3 regions of the Halobacillus sp. H74 genome follow, and region 3 is predicted to be linked to each of the others. Evidence: riboswitches for the same ligand, from Rfam matches in the RefSeq annotation. Region 3 holds a riboswitch; each other region holds the start of a gene.
What was found. Region 3 has a riboswitch for cobalamin ahead of ACTWPX_RS07400 (hypothetical protein). Riboswitches for the same ligand answer to the same signal wherever they lie in the genome.
Positions count from the first base shown of each region.

Region 1: it holds a riboswitch for cobalamin, as region 3 does, so the genes downstream of both, ACTWPX_RS06750 (helical backbone metal receptor) here and ACTWPX_RS07400 (hypothetical protein) in region 3, are expected to answer to the same signal.
Region 2: it holds a riboswitch for cobalamin, as region 3 does, so the genes downstream of both, ACTWPX_RS05360 (DUF4430 domain-containing protein) here and ACTWPX_RS07400 (hypothetical protein) in region 3, are expected to answer to the same signal.

Region 1 is NZ_JBQQCI010000003.1:48,937-56,660, forward strand. It holds gene ACTWPX_RS06730 (carbohydrate ABC transporter permease) at 1-51, shown strand, start outside; gene ACTWPX_RS06735 (carbohydrate ABC transporter permease) at 64-900, shown strand; gene ACTWPX_RS06740 (glycoside hydrolase family 32 protein) at 936-2,381, shown strand; gene ACTWPX_RS06745 (carbohydrate kinase family protein) at 2,416-3,372, shown strand; cobalamin riboswitch at 3,995-4,184, shown strand; gene ACTWPX_RS06750 (helical backbone metal receptor) at 4,318-5,319, shown strand; gene ACTWPX_RS06755 (FecCD family ABC transporter permease) at 5,282-6,346, shown strand; gene ACTWPX_RS06760 (adenosylcobinamide amidohydrolase) at 6,343-7,724, shown strand, end outside.
Region 2 is NZ_JBQQCI010000002.1:411,049-418,772, reverse strand. It holds gene ACTWPX_RS05365 (ATP-binding protein) at 1-1,683, shown strand, start outside; cobalamin riboswitch at 1,730-1,909, shown strand; gene ACTWPX_RS05360 (DUF4430 domain-containing protein) at 2,135-2,536, shown strand; gene ACTWPX_RS05355 (ECF transporter S component) at 2,543-3,055, shown strand; gene ACTWPX_RS05350 (hypothetical protein) at 3,197-3,349, opposite strand; gene sigX (RNA polymerase sigma factor SigX) at 3,710-4,252, shown strand; gene ACTWPX_RS05340 (hypothetical protein) at 4,239-5,465, shown strand; gene ACTWPX_RS05335 (helix-turn-helix transcriptional regulator) at 5,573-6,031, shown strand; gene ACTWPX_RS05330 (ferredoxin) at 6,126-6,377, opposite strand; gene ACTWPX_RS05325 (helix-turn-helix domain-containing protein) at 6,512-7,582, shown strand; gene ACTWPX_RS05320 (RecQ family ATP-dependent DNA helicase) at 7,569-7,724, shown strand, end outside.
Region 3 is NZ_JBQQCI010000003.1:187,577-195,300, reverse strand. It holds gene ACTWPX_RS07405 (ABC transporter substrate-binding protein) at 1-597, opposite strand, end outside; cobalamin riboswitch at 971-1,168, shown strand; gene ACTWPX_RS07400 (hypothetical protein) at 1,334-1,555, shown strand; gene mmgD (citrate synthase) at 1,599-2,714, shown strand; gene ACTWPX_RS07390 (bifunctional 2-methylcitrate dehydratase/aconitate hydratase) at 2,787-4,229, shown strand; gene prpB (methylisocitrate lyase) at 4,255-5,175, shown strand; gene ACTWPX_RS07380 (alpha/beta fold hydrolase) at 5,536-6,360, shown strand; gene ACTWPX_RS07375 (NAD(P)/FAD-dependent oxidoreductase) at 6,519-7,553, opposite strand.

The DNA of each region.
Region 1 (7,724 bases), 140 kb from region 3:
GTTATTTCACTATTCCAGATGAGATTATTCAGATCAGACGTGGACTACTAAGGGGGGGGACAAATGAAGAATTTAAGGAAAACACTAAAGTACTTGTTAATGATTGTGATTGCATTGATAGCCTTAATGCCAATCATTTGGATGGTATTAGGTTCGTTCAGGCCCAATGAGGAAATATTTAAGTATGCAACTAGCTTAAATCTGAATCTCTTCATTCCTGTGGACTGGACATTGCAAAACTACATCGATGTAATCACAGATGAGAAGAATCCAATCTTTATGTATATTTGGAACACATTGTTTGTAGCGGTTATTGTTACTGTCTTAGTCGTATTTTTTAATTCTATGGCAGCGTTTGCATTTGCAAAATTAGATTTCCCATTTAAAAATGTTATTTTTATTTGTTTCATGTCTGCTTTAATTATCCCCGGAGAGGTTACGTTGGTTCCCAACTATTTGTTAATGAGTGACTTAGGTTGGATCAACGACTATCGAGCATTAATTTTCCCCTCTCTTGTAAATGTATTTGGGATATTCTTGCTCAGACAATTCTTCTCTGAGATTCCAAAAGATATGATAGAAGCTGCTAGAATTGATGGTGCTTCATGGTTTCGAATCTACTGGAGTATTATACTACCTTCAGCTGTACCAGCCATGATTACACTTGGAATTATTACGTTCTTAGCGAATTGGGACTCTTACTTCTGGCCGTTAATAGTGTTAAATGATGACGCTAAACAGCTAATTCAAGTGGCAATTGCCAATTATTCTTCCTTAGCTGGGACGGAGTGGGGGAACATACTTGCTGCTAATACAGTCAGTACAATTCCAATTTTGGTAGGTTTCCTTTTCTTGCAAAAATATTATATAAGAGGAATTTCTATGACAGGATCCAAATAATCTTAAAAGCTAAGGAAAGGTCGTGTGAAAATTACATGAACAAAACCAACACAAATATAAAACGAAATACTAAGTATAGACAGTCATATCATATCACGCCCCAGCAAAACTGGATGAATGATCCAAATGGTCTTGTATATTGGAATAATGAATACCACGTATTCTTTCAACATGAACCGAACAAAACTTCTCCTGGACTGATGCATTGGGGGCATGTGAGAAGTAAGGACCTCATTCATTGGGAACACTTACCTCATGCATTGATTCCAGAAGAAGAGTATGAAAAAGATGGGTGCTGGTCTGGGAGCGCGGTAGATAATCAAGGAACATTGAGTCTTTTTTATACAGGACATAAAGAAGTGGATCCTGAGTTAGAATCAGTTAAACAGGTACAATGTTTAGCGGTAAGTACTGATGGTGTGAACTTTGAAAAAAGCAAACATAATCCAGTCATTGATTCTTTTCCTAAAGAGGGGTCTGCCCACTTCCGAGATCCGAAAGTTTGGAAGCACAAAGATGAATGGTATATGGTCGTCGGAACAAGGAAAGGGAATGTAGGGAAAGTGGTACTATATCGTTCTCTGGATTTAGTGAGCTGGGATTACGTTGGAGTGATGCTTGAAAGGAACGGAAACCAGGGGAGCATGTGGGAATGTCCGGACGTGTTCCCACTTGGGGAAAAACATATATTAATGCTTTCTCCCATTGGAATAGAAGAGGAAGGATATAGATACCAAAATCATCAGAACACCGTTTACTTTGTTGGCGACTTAGATTATGATACCGGGCAATTTCATCCCGAATCATTTCAAGAATTGGATTTAGGGTTCGACTTTTATGCAGCTCAAACTTTCAGTGACAGTATGGATAGGCGTCTTATGTTGGGATGGATGGACATGTGGGAATCTCCTATTCCTACAATAAAAGAAGGATGGGCAGGGTCCATGACAGTTCCAAGAGTATTATCACTATCCTCTGATAATCAACTGATTATGTCTCCTGTAAGTGAATTGGAGAAACTTCGTGAGAATCATTGGGGAGCTCACCATTTAGAATGGTCTAATGGTCACATCTTACCAGTCGGAGGGGAAAGTTTAGAGGTCGAGATGATGCTGAAGTTTCGTGAAGAGTGTGAGTTTGCAATTGCTGTACGTACTTCAGAGGAAATAGATGAACAAACAATTATTAAATTAGACGCATACAATCAATTGATTACGTTAGATCGATCAAAATCAGGTGAAGGAGTTTCTGGAGTGCGTTATGCGAACTTCTCTTTAAGAGAACAGGAGACAGTTTCATTGCGTATATTTATAGATCACTCGTCGGTTGAATTATTTTTAAATGGTGGTGAGTTAGTAATGTCAGCAAGAATTTATCCAGATCCTTCAAGTACTAATATCAAATTAATCGGCAGTGAAGAATCAATAGAAATCCCATTAATAAATGTGTGGAAACTAAAAAGTATTTGGAATCACAATTAAATCTATAGGGGGATGAAAAGGGGGAAGAGGTTAAATGTCATCAAGTACTTCAATTATTTGTATAGGAGAGCTGCTGGTTGACTTTATTTGTGATGATGTTGGTGTAGACTTAGTGGATGGTGTTAGTTATAAAAAGAGAGCGGGAGGAGCACCTGCAAATGTTTGTGCCACTATTTCGAAAATGGGTGGCGAGTCGATATTCTGTGGGAAAGTCGGAAATGACCCATTTGGTCATTTTTTAAAAGAATCTCTTGAAGATTCAAATGTCCATACCTCAATGGTCCAAATGGATGAGACAAACCAAACAACACTAGCTTTTGTTGCTCTCAAAGAAGATGGAGAAAGAGACTTTGTATTCAATCGTGGTGCAGATAGGTTTTTGACAGAAGAAGAGATTGATCTAGAGCAATTTAAAAATGCAGGAATCCTCCACTTTGGTTCAGCTACGGCTTTATTAGAAGAACCTCTTAAATCAACATACTTTAAACTTATGAGAGATTATAATGATGAGCACCATATCATCTCTTTTGATCCAAATTATCGACCAGATCTTTGGAGGGGAAGAGAATTAGAGTTTGTTACACTTGCAAGAAAAGCTATCTCTTGTGCACATTTCGTCAAAGTAAGTGAGGAAGAACTAAGATTGCTGACTGCTAAAGAAAATATACAAGACGGAGTAACAGAACTTCATCAACTAGGAGCCGATTTAGTTGCAGTCACCTTGGGTGAAAAAGGAACATTCATATCTAATAGAACAAATAATGGAATAGTTCCGAGTATTGAGATTAATTCTCTTGATTCGACAGGCGCTGGAGATGCATTTGTAGGAGCGTTCCTTTATCAGCTTTCCCTAGAAAAAGAGCCCCGGGAATTGTTTAATGATTATCAAAAAATTAAGAGCATGACTGCCTTTAGTAATAAGGTTGGTGCACTGGTTTGCAAAAGGTTAGGTGCTATTTCTGCTATTCCATCAATTGAGGAATTAGGTTGAATGAGATAGAGGATATATCGTTTAAGTTTTCGGTTTAATTCTTATAGAAAGAATCTAGATTAAATTCAATTTTCAAACTCGGTGCCGATTTATAGATTCTATCTTAGCTTACCCGGAATCTTCCGGTTTTCTAAGTAAATAAACACTTTATTACTCTTCAAGTCTAAGGATCATTTCCTTCGCATTTCCAGACTGATTACTTACTGGATTTTGACTGGATACTGTTCATAAAGTATTAAACCTTATTGTGTTTAATAAATTTATTCGCTAAGGGTAAACTTGCTATAACAAGGTTCTTCGCAACTTCATATTGTCCTTTTAACTAGGCGAGTGAATGGGCGGCATGATGTGATAACGCCCAACCCCTGATATGAAAAGGTTTTATAACCTTACAAAAGGTTTTGACTGGATTTTTCTCTAGAACAGCTAAAAGACTCCCTTAAGATAATCAATCTTAAGGGAGTCTTTTTTATGGATATTCTATCTTCCTTTTTTTGTTCATTACACTTTTTAGAACACACTACAGGAAATAGAGGTGCATACTTTTATTAAGGTGTAACCTTTCCCCATTTAGTTGAAAAGTGAGCAATTTCGGTCAATATCGTTTACAATGAAAAAGTAATTACATATTGGAAAAGTAGGCGCCGTTTTATTATTTCAATGGCTTAAAAGGGAAGTTGGTGCAAATCCAACACGGTCCCGCCACTGTGACAGGGAGTAACTTTGCTGGTCCACTTTGCTTATCAAGCATGGGAAGGGGCAAGGAAGCGATAATCTGGAGTCAGGAGACCTACCTGCTTTTTACACCAATTTAACCTACGCGGATAGGGAGGTGTGTCGAGAAAATTAGGAGCCCCTTTGTATGTATTGAGTTCCTGATAGTGCACATCTTTTTATCAAAAGATGTGTTTTTTTGTGTGCAAAAGACAAAAGGAGGAGTTAAATTTGAACCGAATTTGGAAGAAATTATTACCCTTATTTCTGGTTATAGGATTATTAGCCGGCTGTGCCTCTGGGGGGAATGAAGAAGCAAGCTCGACGAGTGATAACTCTCATGAAAAAAAAGAAGAACAGACAAATAGCGGAGAAGAAACAGATACATCTTATCCGTTAACCGTAACAGATGCATTGGATCATGAAGTGACGTTTAAGGAAGAACCTGAGAAAATTATCAGCACCATACCGAGTAATGGGGAGATTCTTTTCACATTAGGACTGGCTGAAGAAGTAGTCGGGGTAAGTGATTTTGCGAATTACCCCGATGAGGTGACGGAAAAGGAGAAGATTGGCGGGCAGGATTTAAATGTGGAGAAGATTCTCTCGTTAAAACCTGATTTAGTGTTGGCTCATGCATCAGGTGCGCATAACTCGGAACAAGCTTTAAAGCAGCTTCGTAATACTGGAGTGAAGGTGTTCGTTGTCCAGGATGCGACGTCTTTTGATGCAGTGTACGAGAGTATACAAACAATAGGGAGTATTACTGGAACCTCTGACAAAGCTGAAGAAATCGTGACTGGAATGAAAGAAGACTTAGAAGTGATCAAAGAGAAGGCCAGCGGAATAGCTGAAGAAGACAAGAAGAACGTATTTATCGAAGTGGCACCAGCCCCTGAAATCTATAGTGGCGGAAAAGGAACGTTCCTAAATGAAATGCTTCAAGCCATCAACGCGGATAACGTAGTCGGTGACCAAGAAGGTTGGTTCAAAATGAATAACGAGGCGATTGTTGAATTACAGCCAGAAGTTATTATTACAACGTATGGCTATTATACAGAGAACCCAAAGGAAAAGGTGTTGAGTCGTGATGGATGGGGTTCTGTTCCAGCTGTTGAAAAAGAGCAGGTCTATGATGTCCATTCGGATCTAGTCACACGTCCGGGGCCTCGTTTAGTTAAAGGGGTAAGGGAACTTGGAGAAGCTATCTATCCGGAAGTTTTCAGTGAATAAATCGTTTCAATATAGTGCTAGCTTATTAGTTTTAGTGTTTTGTATTTTTCTAGGAACATCGATAGGAAGCGTATCGATCTCATTTGAGGTTATTGCTCGCATTATAGGTGAACAATTGCTTCCTTTTTTACATATCACAGAAGGCATCGATGACATGCAGAAAGCGATCATTCTTAAAATCCGACTGCCTAGAGTGATTCTGGCTGTGCTTGTTGGCGGGGCATTGGCCATAGCAGGTGCAGCCTTTCAAGGACTGTTGAAAAACCCACTAGCTGATCCTTATACACTGGGAGTTTCTTCTGGTGCCTCAGTCGGAGCTGTGGCTGTGCTGTTTTTAGGAATCACTCTTCCCTTTGCAGGCGGATTTACCTTGCCGGCTGTAAGCATTTTAGCTGCGATAGCAACGATTGTTCTTGTCGTCAGCTTTACTAGATTAGTCGACCGTTCCATGTCAATGACGTCGATTATTTTAACCGGGATCATCTTCAGTTCCTTCTTAGGGTCACTGATCTCGTTAATGATTTCACTGACGGGAGAAGAGCTCAGGCAAATTGTGAACTGGCTTTTAGGAAGTGTGGGAATGCGCGGATGGGACTATGTTTATCTGATGCTTCCATTCTTCGTGGTGGGAGTCCTTCTTCTGATGGTAACAGGGCAAGAATTGAATGCAATGACATTTGGAGAAGAACGCGCCAAGCAGTTAGGTGTCAATGTAGAACGTCAGAAGTATATGGTTTTAATCGGTGCATCGATTTTAACAGGGGCAGCAGTCGCTGTTTCCGGAACAATAGGATTTGTCGGACTAGTTATTCCTCATATTTGTCGGAAACTTTTCGGAAGTGACCATCGTCATTTGATTCCGCTTTGTATCTTAAACGGCAGTACCTTTTTAATCTTGGCTGATCTATTTGCTCGTACGATCATATCTCCATCGGAAATGCCGATAGGAGTTGTGACAGCCTTAATTGGAGCCCCGATGTTTGCCATCATTTTAGTTAGACGACGGAGAGGAGGACAATCGGAATGATTGAGGTCAATCATCTTTACGCGGGCTATGAAAAAGATATTTTACGCGATGTTTCCTTTTTGGTTCAAAAAGGAGAAGTATTGGGCATCATCGGTCCTAATGGGAGCGGGAAAACAACTCTTTTAAAAGCTTTAAATCAAACTCTTTCTAAAGTACGTGGGGAAATTCTCATTGATGGACGTGCGGCAGATGCTTTGACGTCTAAGGAAATGGCCAGGGAAATGGCCGTCCTCCCACAACATCATCAACTATCCTTTTCCTTCAGTGTCGAGCAGACGGTATTAATGGGGCGGTACCCTTATCAGAAAGGGCTATTTAAACAGTGGAAGGTTGAGGATTACAACATTGTAGATAAAGTGATGGAGCAAACAGGTATAAAGCGATTTCGTAATAAATTACTGCTATCTTTGAGTGGCGGGGAACGACAGCGAGTATTCCTGGCCCAGGCGCTGGCCCAACAGCCTCAAATCCTGTTATTGGACGAGCCGACCAATCATTTGGATTTCAGTTATCAAAAAAACATGTTAGACGCGTTAAAGGAGATGTCCATTCAAGGAGGCCTGACAGTCATTGCGATTTTCCACGACTTGAATCTGGCCAGCCTGTATAGTGATCGACTCCTGCTTTTAGAAGAGGGGCGAGTAAGAGCGTTACATACCCCGGAAAAAGTATTGGAGGGGACTCAGTTATCTGAAGTTTACCAGTCGAGCATTAACGTTCATGCTCACCCTTATTTCTCTAAACCTCTCACGAATGTCGTACCTTCTTATACAGGTAACATAGAAAAAGTAAGTGTAGACCCCAACTATCTTGATATCTGTTCTGATCGAGTTTATTACCATAGTCCATCACCCTTGAAATGTTATTCTTCTGCAGTATTGCACCCAGGATTCGGATGGTACCGCCATTTTATCAATCTTCATGTCGACCAGTCATTTAATTGTGAAAATCCTGTTGCGTACCTCGAAGATTATGCGGATGAACAAGGCTATCAGACATATGAGACGCTAGGAATGATGACCGCAGCGATGGTCGAAGATGTCTGTGATAAAGTCATAGAGGGTGACGGATTCCGAGTGCTCGTAGTAGTGACAGCAGGTACAAGCAATGCCGTAGATGTGATCCACGCAAATCAGCATATTCAACAAGCTGTACCAGGAACGATCAACACGTGGATTTTCGTAGATGGTGATTTGTCAGAGCAGGCTTACGTGCAATCGGTGATGACAGCAACAGAGGCTAAGGTGAAAGCAATGGTGGAGCTTAATATTCGGGATGCTGTATCTGGGACGCTTGCGACCGGAACATCGACGGACAGTACATTAATCGGAAGCACCCAGCAAGGTAAGAGACTAGAATATGGTGGTTCCATTTCTCC
Region 2 (7,724 bases), on a different contig from region 3:
CAAAACTATCATATTCTTGAAGCAGAAAAACATTTATTGCAAACGGCTGATAAAATATCCGACGTCGTCGATCGATACGAAGGCGAGCAGGACTTATTATTATCAACAACTGCCATGGTCAAAGACCCTGCCAGCAGGGCGATCATCGTCCGAGGGACGGATGATGTCATCGTAGCGGAGAGTGAATCGTCCAACCTGCCGATGGTTGATTATAATTGGTTCAAAAACGATGCAGAACTGTCGTCAGTGTTGGAAGAAGGCGATGACGTGAAGAAAATCGCGGATATGGGTACAAATGCGACTGGTGTCATGGTGGTCGGCACCCCTTTAAACAATAAAGATGGAGCCGTGTTCGTCTACCAGTCTTTGGACACGATAGAAGAAACATCTGAACAAACAACGAAAATCATCTTTTTAGGTGCCGGTATCGCGATTATTTTGACGACCATTTTTGCTTTTTTCCTTTCGACAAGGATAACTGCCCCATTGATTAAGATGCGGGAAGGGGCATTAGATTTAGCAAAAGGGGAATTCAACACGAAAATCCCTATTCGCACCCATGATGAAATCGGGGAACTTGCCATGGCTTTCAACAGAATGGGAAGAGAATTAAAATTCCACATTAACGCTTTGAATCAGGAAAAAGAGCAATTATCAGGGATTTTAAGGTCGATGGCGGATGGAGTCATTACCCTGAATCGACAAGGAGATGTCCTGATTTCAAACCCTCCTGCACAGCAGTACTTGGAAGCTTATGAGTTCGAAAAAAATGGTGTATCATCGGTTCCAGAACGGATTCCATTACCAGAACCATTAAGAGAGCTGTTCAATAGTGTCATATCTGAAGAACATGAATCAATGACAGAAGTAGCCCTCCAAGGTCGTTCATGGGTGATTATCATGACACCTTTATATGATAAACATAAAGTTCGTGGCGCTGTTGCAGTGTTAAGGGATATGACAGAGGAAAGACGTTTGAATAAATTGCGCAAAGATTTCATTGCTAATGTATCTCATGAATTGCGTACACCGATTTCAATGCTTCAGGGCTATAGTGAAGCGATTGTAGATGACATAGCGGAGAGTAAAGAGGATAAAAACGAACTAGCTCAAATCATTCACGACGAATCACTCCGTATCGGACGGTTGGTCAATGAACTGCTGGATTTGGCTCGGATGGAAGCTGGTCATATCCAATTGTCAATAGAATCAACTGAGATTAGTCCTTATATGCAGAGGATCATCCGTAAGTTCCAGGGTCTTGCCAATGACAAGAACATCGTGCTGAAATCGTCAGTGGAGGATTCATTACATCACTTGTCTTTTGATCCAGACCGGATTGAACAAGTGTTCACGAATTTAATAGATAATGCGATCCGCCATACCGATAGTGAAGGGGAGGTCCGGGTAGCAATCGAGGATGGTATGGAAGAATGGACGGCTTCGGTCCGCGACTCAGGATTAGGAATCGCTGAAGAAGATCTTCCTTTTGTTTTTGAACGTTTTTACAAAGCGGATAAATCCAGGAAGAGAGAGAACAAGAATTATAAAAAAGGCACTGGGCTTGGCCTGGCGATTGCGAAAAATATTGTTGAAGCGCATGGCGGCACGATCAGTGTGCACAGTAAATTAGGGGAAGGTACGACATTTTCCTTCCGTATTCCTAAAGGGAATGATAATTGAATAAGTTGCTAAATTATGACTCATCATGTATTCTATGATTGGAACTTCATATGAAGAGGAATCAGGTGTCTGTAATAGACCTAATAGGGAATCTGGTGGAATACCAGAACTGTCCTCGCAACTGTAAGTGTAGACGAAAAGGAATATCCACTGTGCATTCGCATGGGAAGGGTCCTGAGTAGAAAGAGACACAAGTCAGTAGACCTGCCTGATCCATTGTTTCAAAGCTTCGGGGATTGAGCATTTGAGACAACCGATCGGTATTAGAAAAACGTTCTATGTAACCTATCTGGTTTGTCTTAAGCTTGTCCTTTATTATTAAGGGCGAGCTTTTTTTGTTGGACATATGAGAGGATTCGGTATTCGTTTTCTATACATACTTGACGTTGGTTGTCTGATCTCTTTTCTAATCAAAGCGATGAAACGTAATAGTAAAAGGGAGAGGTAGTAAATGAATAAACTTTATTCGATGTTATTGGCGTTCGTATTGGCTGTAGGAATGCTTGCAGGATGTGGAGCACAAGAAGAAGGGGACGAAGCGAATGCTACTCAAGAAGAGGCACAGGAGGTAACACTCCAAGTCGATGTTTCTAAAAATAAGGGTGAAGAAATGTTAGCTGAAGAAGAAATTACTGTAGAAGAAGGTACGACCTTGATGGAAGTGATGGAAGATAACTTTGAGGTTGAACAGACGGAAGGTTACATCAACAGCATTGAAGGAATTGCAGGGGATGACAAAGAAAAAATGGCTTGGATATATACCATCAATGGGGAAGATGCGACTGTAGGTGCGAATGAGTACGAAGTTGAAGAAGGAGACGAAATCGTTTTTGACTACCAATCGTGGGAATGATGAGGAATGAACACTTATAAACTGACACTGATAGCCATGCTTGCATCCATTGCCGTTGCAGGCAGAATGGCGCTGGCAAATATACCGAATGTCCAGCCTGTCACAGCTATTATCATCATTGCCGGCTTTTGGCTCGGACCTGCTGCCGGAATCATGATTGCCTTACTGACGACGATTGTTTCCAACATGGTATTAGGCATGGGGTTTTGGACGATTTGGCAGATTGTTGCTTGGGCTCTGATCGGAATTTCAGCAGGAATGCTGGGTAAGTATTGGGGCAGACTTCCTGTATGGGGCTTGTCAATCTTTGGTTTTTTCAGTGGTCTCTTTTATGGAGTTGTCCTTTCCTTGACGATGCGTGCAGCAGGACAATCATTTTGGGCGTATTATTTAAGTGGCTTACCAATGGATATCAATCATGCCATTTCCAATACCGCATTCATATTTATTCTGTCTCCGGTCCTTGGCACATTGTTCTATCGTTACCTAAAAAGGAATGAGATATCAAAAGCATCTTAAATTATTTTATAGGAAACAAGGCTGGGACAAAAGAATTTTCCCGCTAGAAACCCGAACGAAATTTCGTTCGGGTTTTCTTTATGAAACAATAAATGCTTACGCCGCTCGGGCAACATACTTGAGGCCACTGAAAAACCCTTTTCAATCTAGAGGAACTGTTAAAGTTTGTTGTTGCTTCTCACGAATCGCTTGTCGGTGGATGCTTGCCGCGGGCACGGCCTCAGCTAACTTGGTCAAGAAGATCACTTGACCAAGTGGATCTTCGGCTCGCGCTGTTCCCGCAGGCGTCACCACCGAACGCTCCTCGTGGAAGCAACGCTGCCTATCTAAAAAGAGTGATTTTCTTTGACTTATAAATGTTTCATCGAAATAAAGAACCCGAGTTGAACGATAAAATCGTACTGCCCGGCCTTTCTGTGATGCAAAACTAAGAAAGTTGCAGTTCTTCAGTAGCCTCAACATACTTCGCTTTCAGGGGACACGGCCTCAGCCTTCTCAGAAAGCAAACTACCGAGCACCCGCTTGTTTTAGGTGAACTGAGTCTTTTTCATCAGGAGAGGCAGGTTCCCTTTTTCTTTTACACATATTAAGATAGATAGTGTAACTTTTCCTTTACATAAAACGACTATATAGGAGACCCGGGAGGTACTAGCATTGAAATCGTTCTTTGATGAACTTTATGAAAATTACCATCGTGACCTTTTTCAATTTCTTATCTACATGGTCAAAGATCGTGACCTCGCAGAAGATCTTGTCCAAGATGTATATATTAAAGTCATAAAATCTTATGAATCATTCAGCGGCCGCAGCACTGAAAAAACCTGGTTGTTTTCCATTGCCAGACATGTAGCCATTGATCATTTCAGAAAGCAAAAACGGAAACGTAACAAAATCATGGAATTTTTTGACTGGAGTGAAAAAGGAGAACAACTCAGAGACCATGAGACATTACCAGATGAAGTTGCCGTACAGAAAGATGAGGTCCAGCGGGTGTACAGAGCTTTGGATGAGTGTACTGTAGATCAGAGAAGTGTCATCATTTTACGGTTCATACAAGGAATGTCGATTCAGGAAACGGCTGAAATATTAGAGTGGAGCGAAAGTAAAGTGAAAACAACTCAACATCGGGCGATGAAAGCTTTGAAGACGATTATGGGACAAGAGGATAAAGGGGGTGGCGAACGTGAAGAAGCGTAAAGAAGAGGAGATTGAATCATTATTAAAAGAACTCCCGCGTGTAGAGGACCGACAATCTAAAGAGGATTTGTACCGCAGTATCTCACCAAAACTCAATAAACAAAAACGGAAAGTGGCTCCATGGGTATTACCAACAGTAGCTTCAGTTGCAGTTGTCCTTTTAATGGCTGTCTTCATACCTGTTTTTTTCGGCAATATGAACCCATCAACAATGGAGGAATCATCTAATGATGAACGTGCTGCATCTGAATCCTCCTCAACAGAAGAAGAAAAGGAAGATACTGGTCAGGATTCCGCTCTATTAGAGGACGAGGAAGATCATTCTGATAAGGGAGAGGAATCTTCAAAGATACAAGAAGTAAAACCAAATGATGAAGAGGCCGTTGAGGAAGAGACGGTCCCACCAGATGAACCTGATTCCCAAGAAGGTGAAGCTATACAGGAAAGCACAAACCTTGATTCGCTGATCATGGCTTCATCTGAACAACCAGCCCCCATTGTTGCTCATCCGGGGATGAATGCGGAAGTGATTATTCCTCTAGCCGCTTCATCAAACAACAATATTCCTTTTGGAGCCATGGGGTTATCAGAAAGAGTGATTGAGGAATTGGAGTATGACGTAAATGAGGAAGAACAACGGGCGACTGTCACTTTTCCCGATCAATTCACTGTCAACGGAAGTGCATGGGCCAAAGCAATTGTTGATAGTATCCGCTGGGAACTGGAAGCATATGAAGTAACGACAATCGAGGTACAGTCAGAGTCCGGCGCCCCGGTTTCTCTTGGGAACTATGGTGAAGTGGAAGAGCTTCCAGTCATCAATGAAGGAGAATACTATTACAAAGTGTATCAGTATGAGGATGCAGCTGAGCGCTTCCTAGTCCCTATCCCTGCAGCTCAAACGATTTCTTTCAAAGACGCGCTTGCTAAAATGAAAGAAAAAGGTGATGGCCTTTATGTAACGCCTGCTGTTCCAGACCACGTGAAATTTTCTTCAATCAATGAGAACGAAGGGCTGGTAACTATCCAAATCGAGCATCAAGCATGGGCGAGTGAGCAGCAGCTTTTAACAATGGTCGAGGCTGTATTAGCGACAGCGAAGCAATTCGGATATGAAGAAGTAAGCTTTGAAGGCATCAATGTCCGCAGGTTTTCTAGTTATGACTTAGATAATCCCATTCCAGTTCCGTCTGCAGTTAACCCTATCCGTTAATGTAATGAAATCCTTCCACACCAACGTGTGGGAGGATTTTCTTTTCAATAGGTATTCAATAACTTCTCGTGTTAAAATAAGAGGGTGAGTAAAGGGGACGATAAGTGATGAATAAAGAGCAATTGAGGGAAATCATATCTGATAAAATGAAATTGATCCGCGTGGAATATGGCTATACACAAAACCTTATGGCCGAGGTTTTAGGTTTATCCAAAAAAACACTAGTTCAAATTGAAAAGGAAAGGACGCTGGCAGGGTGGACGACAGTTGTCGCTGTTTGTGCACTTTTTCAAGAGAGTGACGTCTTAAAAAGCGTCTTAGGTGATTCGCCGGTTGAAATCGTTGAAACTATCGCCCATCAACAAGTAGAACGTCCAGGAAAGAAAACTTTGGGCGGGAAAGTATGGTGGCAGACAATTGCTGGTGGGGAAAACTTTACGTTACAACAAAACCTCATCAGTCAGCATTACCGCATCATCGATCGTAACAACCACCGCCGGTTCTCCACCATCGATCGAATGGAAGCGGAAAACCGTTTTGAAGCCATGGCAAAAAAAGAACATTAGAATCCGTAGAACAAAAGCGCAAGTGCCTTGCTAAGCTTTAGAATTCTTGTTTTGAGCCCATATAGAAAGCCCCTTCATTGGAAGGGGCTGTGTTTCACTCTTCATGCTTGAGCGGTTCGCCGTGGAAAGGGAAATCAGCGATTTTAATGCTGTCTGTTGGACAACCTTCTAAGGCATCCTCCATATCCTCTTGATATATTTCAGGTACTTCTTCCATCCCTTCGTTATCATCCAAAACGACATAGGCGATGCCTTCATCGTCATAATCATATATATCGGGCGCTGCTGCCCCGCACGCCCCGCAAGCAATGCATGTATCCTGGTCCACAATGGTGAATTTGGCCATAGGATCGACCTCCTTAATGTATATAGGAACCTAAAACAGGTGGAATTATAAAGTACAACATATATTGTAAATCGCCTCGTTGTGCATTTCAACTTGAATGACTTTACATAAAACGGTAGAAAGGAGGGAAAAAGGTGTTCGATTTTATTTTGAAGGTATGCATAGATCACTTTAAAGGGGAGCGTACGTTATCTGGAATTTATAATTTACTAACCGGAAAAAGATCCTCTCAAACGATGCAGGATGCCAAAGGCTACAATTTAGATCATTATTTCGGAGTATTTCCTAGTCTGAAAAGAAATGAGTTGGATCGACACATTGAAGAAATCCTGGATCTTCGAGAAATTTCGTTAGAAAATGGAGTATTTCCTGTCTTGACAGCTAAGGGAAAAAAGAAACTACACGACTATGATGGCCCTTTACTGGATTCTTTTCAAGGAATGGAGCTGCACGCTATCATCCCTGTGTTTGAGCGGAGATTGAATTTGCTTACACAAACGGCGACAAATCTGCAGGCAGATATTACTTCATTTGTACCAATTATTGATGATCCGGAAGTGCAGAAGTGGGTGAAAGCGGTGTATGCCAATGTTCAACAAAAGGTACCACAGCTTGTCCAATCGCTTCATCAGGAAATTTCTCAATTGTTAGCGGAACGTTCATCAATAGAAGCTGAGTTGTTTGCTTATCGATTGTCGGGCGGTGGAATCATCGGTTTGACCATTGAACAGTTGCAAAATCGCTTCCAACTCACTCGTGAGGATGTTTATATATGCCTTTTTCATATGTATCACATCCTTTTCTGGCGTGGGAAGAGAGGTCAGGAAAAATATCCGGTCTTGCACCTTTGCACAAAAGGGCTGGACTCCTCTCATATGATCACCCATTCGGCTCAGAAAACCTATCAGTATTTAAATCAAGGGTTGAGTATAGAGGAGGTCACTACATTAAGGCGATTGAAGAGGAGTACGATTCAAGATCATATCGTTGAAGCAGCGCTGGTTATCCCCCATTTTTCAATCGAACCTTTTATACACCCTGATGATGTAGATGAGATTCTCCAGAAGGCTCGCCATTTAGATACACAGAGACTGAAACATATCCACGAGGCCTTTGATGGTAAATATGACTATTTTGAGCTGCGGCTGGCTATGGCTGGCCGTCAGACTCAGAGAAAGGAAGGATACGCCTATGACAATTCATGATCTTAAGGCCCCTTTAGAGAAACACTTCGGCTTTTCCGAGTTTCGTGAAGGACAGGAGACGATTATCAGAGACGTGCTGAGTGGCCAGGACGTTCTTGGTATCCTTCCTACTGGTATAGGAAAATCGCTTTGTTATCAGTTG
Region 3 (7,724 bases):
CTCAGAAGCTTTTGTATTAAAGTCTTCGATACGCTTATCCCAATCGTTCAGGATTTCATCTGCTTTATCTTCTTTATTCAATGTTTCGCCCATTAAATTTACCGTTTCTTTAAATTCATAGACTTGATCAATAGCAACAGTAGGAGCTATTTTTTTTAGTTTCTCATAAATTTCTTCATGACGCAGTTTTGATGCAAAAATGACATCAGGTTCAAGCGCTGCAATTTCTTCCAGATTTGGTTGAGTTTCTTCCCCTACCAACGTAGTTCCTTCAAGGTCATCACGAAGGTACTTATAAATTGGCTTCTCTACCCATGATTCAACGATTCCTACAGGGTCCACATCAAATGCAGTCGCTGTATCCGTTGCTCCTTGATAAAGAGTCACCACTTTTTCTGGAGTTCCCTCAATCGTTGTCGTTCCCATTGCATGTTCAATTTCTCTTGTATCCGACTCTTCACTGGAAGAATCATTTCCTCCCTCTGCCGAATCACTTTCTGAAGAAGCTCCTTCAGATCCGCAAGCTGAAAGAAGTGTTGCCATAAATAAAACAAATATTAGAAGTGCCCATTTTTTATGTAATCGGGTACTCAGCATATGTATCCCTCCTGTTTGATATTGAGAATCATTTTCATCTGTCACTATATTATTGCAAACGATTCTCAATGTCAATACTATACAAGGGACTTTTCTATCAATTCTCTAAGGGAAATTTCCCAATTTCAAAAGAGCTTCTCAACGGTTCAATGAGCAATTGAAAAGCTGATTGAAAATATAGTAACCTCTTATTTCGCTTGGTAAAGACTTTCTTTAGCATAAAAAAACAACTCCTTGTTGAAGTTGTTATACTTGATATCACCCAAAAACGCGATTATTGGAACTTATTTTCAAATCAAATATATCGTCATCCTACCCTTCAGAAAAAATTGTTTATTTTCTAAATCTTTGTTATATTTAAAAAGTCAAAACTGAATATGTTTTTGATTCAGGTGCAGGTAAGCATTCAGCTTATTTGCTTAAAAGGGAAATCGGTGATAATCCGATGCTGTCCCGCAACTGTATTTGGGAGCGAACTGGTATACCACTGTTCTAGTTAAAAACGAGAATGGGAAGGGACCAGGGAGTGATGATCATAAGCCAGGAGACCTGCCTGTCTCAGCGAACATCCATACCTACGAGGATAGGAGGTGTTAAGTGCGAGTTAGAGAGTATGGACAGGTGTGTAGATTAATGATTCCCTCCTCTCTCTGGATAGCTGCAATCTCAACTTAACAACTTCTCTGGAAGTTGTTTTTTTATTGTCTTGATTTTCATTTGACTAGAGGTGCTTTATTTGACGGATTCAACTGAGTTTACCGTAAATTTGTTCAAATCTTATATCATGAACCACCTGTTTTCTTCTGTCCCCTGCCCACTGGAAGCTATCTACAAAAAAATAAAAGAAGAAATCATCAAGCAAGAAGGTCGAATTCAGGAGCTTGAGAACCTTGAGGAAGCCTTCTTCATTGTCCATGAAGAAATCACCGGAAAACGACCGGTGCCTTCAAGAGCATGAACACTTTTTTGAAAGCGTTTACTAAAATACTAGGAGGATCTATATGCATGAGCAAACGACTTACAATCCCGGATTAAATGGTGTGATTGCAACAGAGACAAAGTTGTCTTATTTGGATGTTGATGCTGAAGAAATCATCCTTCGTGGATATGAACTGATTGAACTTACCAAAAGCAAGCATTATCTCGATTTAATCCAGCTCTTATTACGAGGTGAGCTTCCTGATGATGAAGAACGCTCCTCAATTGAAGAGGGTTTGAAAAAAGAATATGACCTCCCTGAGGATTTCTTTTCCCTTTTCAGTAAATTACCTAAAGAAACACATCCAATGGATGCCTTACGTACAGGAATATCAGCACTCGCAGGTTACGAGAAAAACTTAGATGAACGCCATGAAGTCGAGATAGACCAAACGTCACGAAGACTTCTAGCAAAAATCCCTAACATCGTTGCTAATAGCTACCACATTCTTCAAGAGGAAGCGGTTATAGAACCAAAACAGAAGCTGCCCTATAGTGCGAATTTCTTGTACATGATTACAGGTAATGAACCGACCCCTTCAGAAGCAGCCTGTTTTGATCAATCTTTGATGGTATATAGTGAACATGAAATGCCGAATTCAACCTTTGCGGCACGCGTAATAGCTTCGACAAATGCTGACATATACGGCGCACTGACCGGAGCAGTAGCTTCTTTGAAAGGAAACCTCCACGGGGGAGCAAATGAGGCGGTCATGCACATGCTGATAGAAGGTGAAACGATAGACGGGTTCCGGCGCCTCCTCTATGAAAAACTTAAAAACAAAGAAAAAATCATGGGCTTCGGACACAGGGTTTACATGAAGAAGATGGACCCCAGAGCCTCCTTGATGAAAGAGGCACTACGTGAACTGTCTAAAGATAGAAATCGAGAAGACCTTTTTGAAATGTGCGAAGCAGGAGAAGACCTGATGAAACAAGAAAAAGGTCTATATCCGAACTTGGATTATTATGCCGCACCAGTCTACTATTTGTTAGGTATCCCAATTGAATTGTACACACCTATTTTCTTTGCTGCACGAACACTGGGGTTGTGCTCACATGTGTCAGAGCAATATGCAAACAACAAACTGTTCAGACCAAGAGTTCTCTATACCGGCCCCCGCGGTCTGCACCCTTAGAAGTAAACTGCCGGGTTTGCCCCGGCTATCAATTAAGTAATCATTACATATTTAATAAAGGTGGAGATGGAGATGACAGAAGTGAAAATAAACGAGAGACAGAAGACCGATCATGTTTTAGATCAAATCGCAGAATATGCCGTTGATGGAAAAATCAGCAACCATGAAGCTTTAGAGACGGCACAATACGTATTGATGGATACGTTAGGCTGTGGTTTTTTAGCCCTTCGATATCCTGAGTGTACCAAGCATTTAGGGCCTATCATTCCTGGCACCATTGTTCCGAATGGTTCCCGAGTACCTGGTACGTCTTACGAATTGGACCCCATCCATGCGGCATTCAATATTGGATGTATGATTCGCTGGCTCGATTACAATGATACATGGCTGGCTGCAGAGTGGGGACATCCTTCTGACAACTTGGGAGGAATTTTAGCGATTTCCGATTACATCAGCCGAAAAAGGATAGCAGAAGGAAAACAACCGCTGAAAATGGATACAGTGCTCGAATACACCGTCAAAGCTCATGAAATTCAAGGAGTATTAGCCCTGGAAAACAGCCTGAATCGTGAGGGGCTCGACCATGTTCTATATGTGAAGGTCGCAACCACAGCAGTAGTGACCGCTATGTTAGGCGGCAATAAAGAAGATGTCATCAATGCTGTCTCCCAAGCCTGGATAGATAATTCGAGCCTTCGAACCTATCGTCATGCACCGAACACTGGCTCACGTAAATCGTGGGCTGCAGGTGATGCAACGAGCCGTGGCGTAAGGCTGGCTTTGATGACAATGAACGGAGAAATGGGATATAAGACAGCCTTATCTGCGTCTGGATGGGGATTTCAGGATGTTCTTTTCGATGGGAAAGAATTGAATTTGTCCCGTCCATTTGGGTCATACGTGATGGAAAACATTTTATTTAAAATATCTTTCCCTGCTGAATTTCATGCCCAAACAGCAGCAGAAGCGGCGATTGAACTTCATGACCAAGTAAAAGGAAGAATCCATGAGATCAAGAAGGTCACCATTACCACCCACGAATCAGCCATCCGAATTATCGATAAAAAAGGACCGCTTACCAACCAGGCAGATCGTGATCATTGTTTACAATACATCACAGCTATCGGTCTCCTGTATGGATCTTTGAATGCAGATCATTATGAAGATGAGGTAGCCCGCAATCCTGAAATCGACCGCTTACGAGAGGTAATGGAAACCATTGAGAATGAACAATACAGTAAAGATTACCTTAATTCAGATAAACGTTCTATTGCCAATGCTGTCCAGGTCTTCTTCAACGACGGCACCTGCACGGAGAAGATAGCAATCGAGTTTCCAATCGGCCACCGTCGTCGGCGTGATGAAGGACTGCCCCTTCTTTTGAATAAATTCCAAAATAATTTGAAGACACGCTTCCCCTTCCGTCAAGTAAACAAGATTCTTAACTTGTGCGAAGATTATGATGAACTGACAGACACCTCTGTCAATCAATTCATGGAAATGTTCAGGATTTAACTTAGCTATTTAAGGAGGGCCATCTATGTCATGGATTGTTGAACCTAAATCAACCCAATCAGAAAGAGCAGACGTTTTCAAAGACCTGATCCAACGCCCGGAAATATTGAAAATCCCGGGCGCTCACGATGGAATGTCAGCTAAAATTGCAAGAGACGTCGGATTTCAAGCCATTTATTTATCCGGAGCTGCCTACACGGCAAGTCGCGCTCTCCCCGATCTTGGGCTCATATACTCGAACGAAATAGCCGAAAAAGCACAAGAACTTATCCGTGCTTCAGACCTTCCTCTGCTCGTTGATATTGATACTGGCTATGGCGGAGTGGTGAACGTAGCACGGGCTGCAAGAGAAATGGTCGAAGCCGGTGTTGCCGCTGTGCAGATTGAGGATCAGCTATTGCCGAAAAAATGCGGACACTTGAACGGCAAGAAACTGATAGACCCAGAGGAAATGATGCAGAAAATACGTACAATAAAAGAAGTCGCCCCTACCCTCGTCATAGTTGCACGTACAGACGCAAAATCGGTTGAAGGGATGGAAAAAGCCCGCGAGCGCGCTAATCTGTATGTCGAAGCCGGCGCCGACGCCATTTTTCCAGAAGCATTAACAAGTGAGGAAGATTTTCGTCACGCCTCTGCCTTTATTAAAGCGCCTTTGCTCGCAAACATGACCGAGTTCGGAAAGACACCTTATTTCACGGGAGAAGAGTTCCGCTCATTCGGGATGGACATGGTGATTTACCCTGTCACCTCCCTTCGTGTAGCAGCCAAAGCTTATGAACGGGTTTTCACAGAAATATTTGAGAATGATACGCAAAAAGAAAGACTCGAAGAGATGCAATCGCGTGAAGAACTCTATGAAACCATCAAATATTATGATTATGAAGAGTTAGATGAAAAAGTAGCCAAAACTGTTCTTCCGGAGATCGGGAAAGAAAATGAGTGATTAAGGAAAGTATTCCACATTAGAATAATGTACTACAAAAAGAGAAGGGAGCCCCCCTTTCTCTTTTTTTAAATCCACTCATACGGAAATACTTACAATGAAAATCAGCACACGAAGCTTGCTAGGAAGGGCTTCGCTTTATTTCGGGAAGTCGCCGCTTTTGGATGACTCACCATGAATGAATGTCACCACCCTGATGTGCCTTGCTCCCAATTAACTTTTTTATGTTAGTCACACTATTCACTTACCATGAACATTACCCATACCCCTCATTTAATTTCCAATAATTAAGAAATGGAATGAAGTTGTCATGAATATGATTTAGAAATAATCTCACTTTATAAAATCAGGAGGTAAGCCATGAAAACGAATGGAGCTTATATTGAAGTGGAACCAGGGGTTGAATTATTTGTTCAAGATATCGGAACTGGAGATCCGATTGTATTGATCTCAGGTTTTACGTTTACGACAGAAGTTTTTTCCGAGCAAGTCCGCCATTTTTCAAAAACTCACCGTACGATTGTGATGGATCCCAGAAGCCATGGCCGATCTACCATAACGGTCCAAGGAAATGACTATGTCACACACGGGACGGATTTACAAAAGGTTCTGAAGGCATTAAAAATCAAAAATGCTACGCTTATCGGCTGGTCATTCGGATGCTTAACCGTATGGGATTACATTCGCCAATTTGGAACAGATGATATCAGGTCCCTTGTATTAATTGATATGCCTCCAAAATCTTTATCCCTTCAACAGGACCGGGATTGGGTAGAAGGACCACTTGATGACATGGCTGCAGCCTATACGAACTACCTTCGTCATCCACAGGGACAACGGGAATTCATTTCGGCTTATGCGACTGGAGTCATGGTCCAGCGTGAACTGAAAGAAGAGGAATTGGCATGGATTGTGGAGCAATCACTGAAAACACCGTACTATATTGCCGCCAACTTGTTTTCATCAGGGCTTTTCTCAGATTATCGTGAAGAGGCAGCAAAAGGCAGCGAATCCATACCGACTATGTTCATTGTTGCGGAACATTGGGCAGCAACAGCTGCCGCCTACCTAAGCAAGCTGACTCCAAACGCCACAGTGAAGACCCTGGGCGGCCACCTCATGTTTTGGGAGCATAGTGATAAGTTTAATGAGATCGTTGAGGGGTTTTTGCAAGGAAATAAGTGAAATCGCTTTTTCTTTATCCTTCATATGTCCGCCATAAATTCAAGCAACACACCAAAAGACTACCCTTTAAGGAAAGTGGTAGTCTTTTTCTACGGAAAGGTATTTTAGATTAGTCGGACGAGATTTTAATCAATTTGACTAAGATTGGCACCTGCATTTTATATCTTTGCCATTCGCTTTTCTTTCAGCTTTTTATTGTATTCATCCATCCGTTCATTATGGGAAGAGACCATAGCGCTTGCCGTTGCATCCGGATCAATGAACTGCTTAGCCTGGTTAACAGCATTCGCCGCATCTTGGAATGCACCTGCAATTAAATGAAGCTTTCCTTCATGATGGAGAATGTCCCCTGCTGCGTAAAGTCCAGGCACAGAAGAAGCACTTTGAACATTTCCCTTAATAAAGAAATCATCTATACGCTCTAAGTCTATGGGACTTTCATTCAATAAAGAAGCATCACGGTTAAACCCATGGCTGATAATCACTTCATCCACTTTCACCTGTTTGATTCCATCGCGGGGATGTTCAAGCACCACTTCCTCAATCATTTCTCCATTCTTGTCTGCTGTTAAAGATTGAATGGAAGACTGCTCATGAAGGTGAACACCCTGTTTGACCAACAGTTCAATACTCGCTTCATGGCCCTTCAATTCTTCCTTGCGATACACTAAGTCCACGCCCGCGGCAAGCGGGGCAAGCTCATTCGCCCAGTCCACCGCAGAATGGCTCCCCCCAGAAATTAAGACTCGCTTTCCAACGAACCGCTGAAAGGAGGGGACGGTGTAATGCAGGTTGCTGACTTCGAATTTCTCAGCACCTTGTATTTTAAGCCTAATCGGTTCAATGATTCCGCCTCCAACAGCAATGATGACCGCTTTTGACCAATGCTCTTGACCAGAATCCGTCCGCAGTCTGAACTCTCCGTCCACTTTTTCAATCGACGATACTTTCTCACCAAGAACAAGATCCGGTTCGAACGTCGTTCCTTGCTCGACCAGCTGATCTATTAACTGCTGACCAGGAAGCGGCGGCAAACCACCCACATCCCACACAATTTTTTCAGGATATACATGCACTTTTCCACCAAGAAAGGGATGACTCTCAATGATTTTTGTTTTCATTTTTCGTAACCCACTGTAAAAGGCTGAGAAAAGACCCGCTGGCCCTCCGCCTATAATTATCACGTCATGCATACTGTTCCCGCTCCCTTTTAAGTTGTTACTTTTAACATAATGATATTGATAATCATTTTCAAGTGAGGGGTTGGTAGAGTGTATTTTCATAAAAATTTTAAAAAGCTCCTTAGATACCTACACATTCATGAATTAATAAAATGGCACCGTAACTAATGACTGACTTGTTTA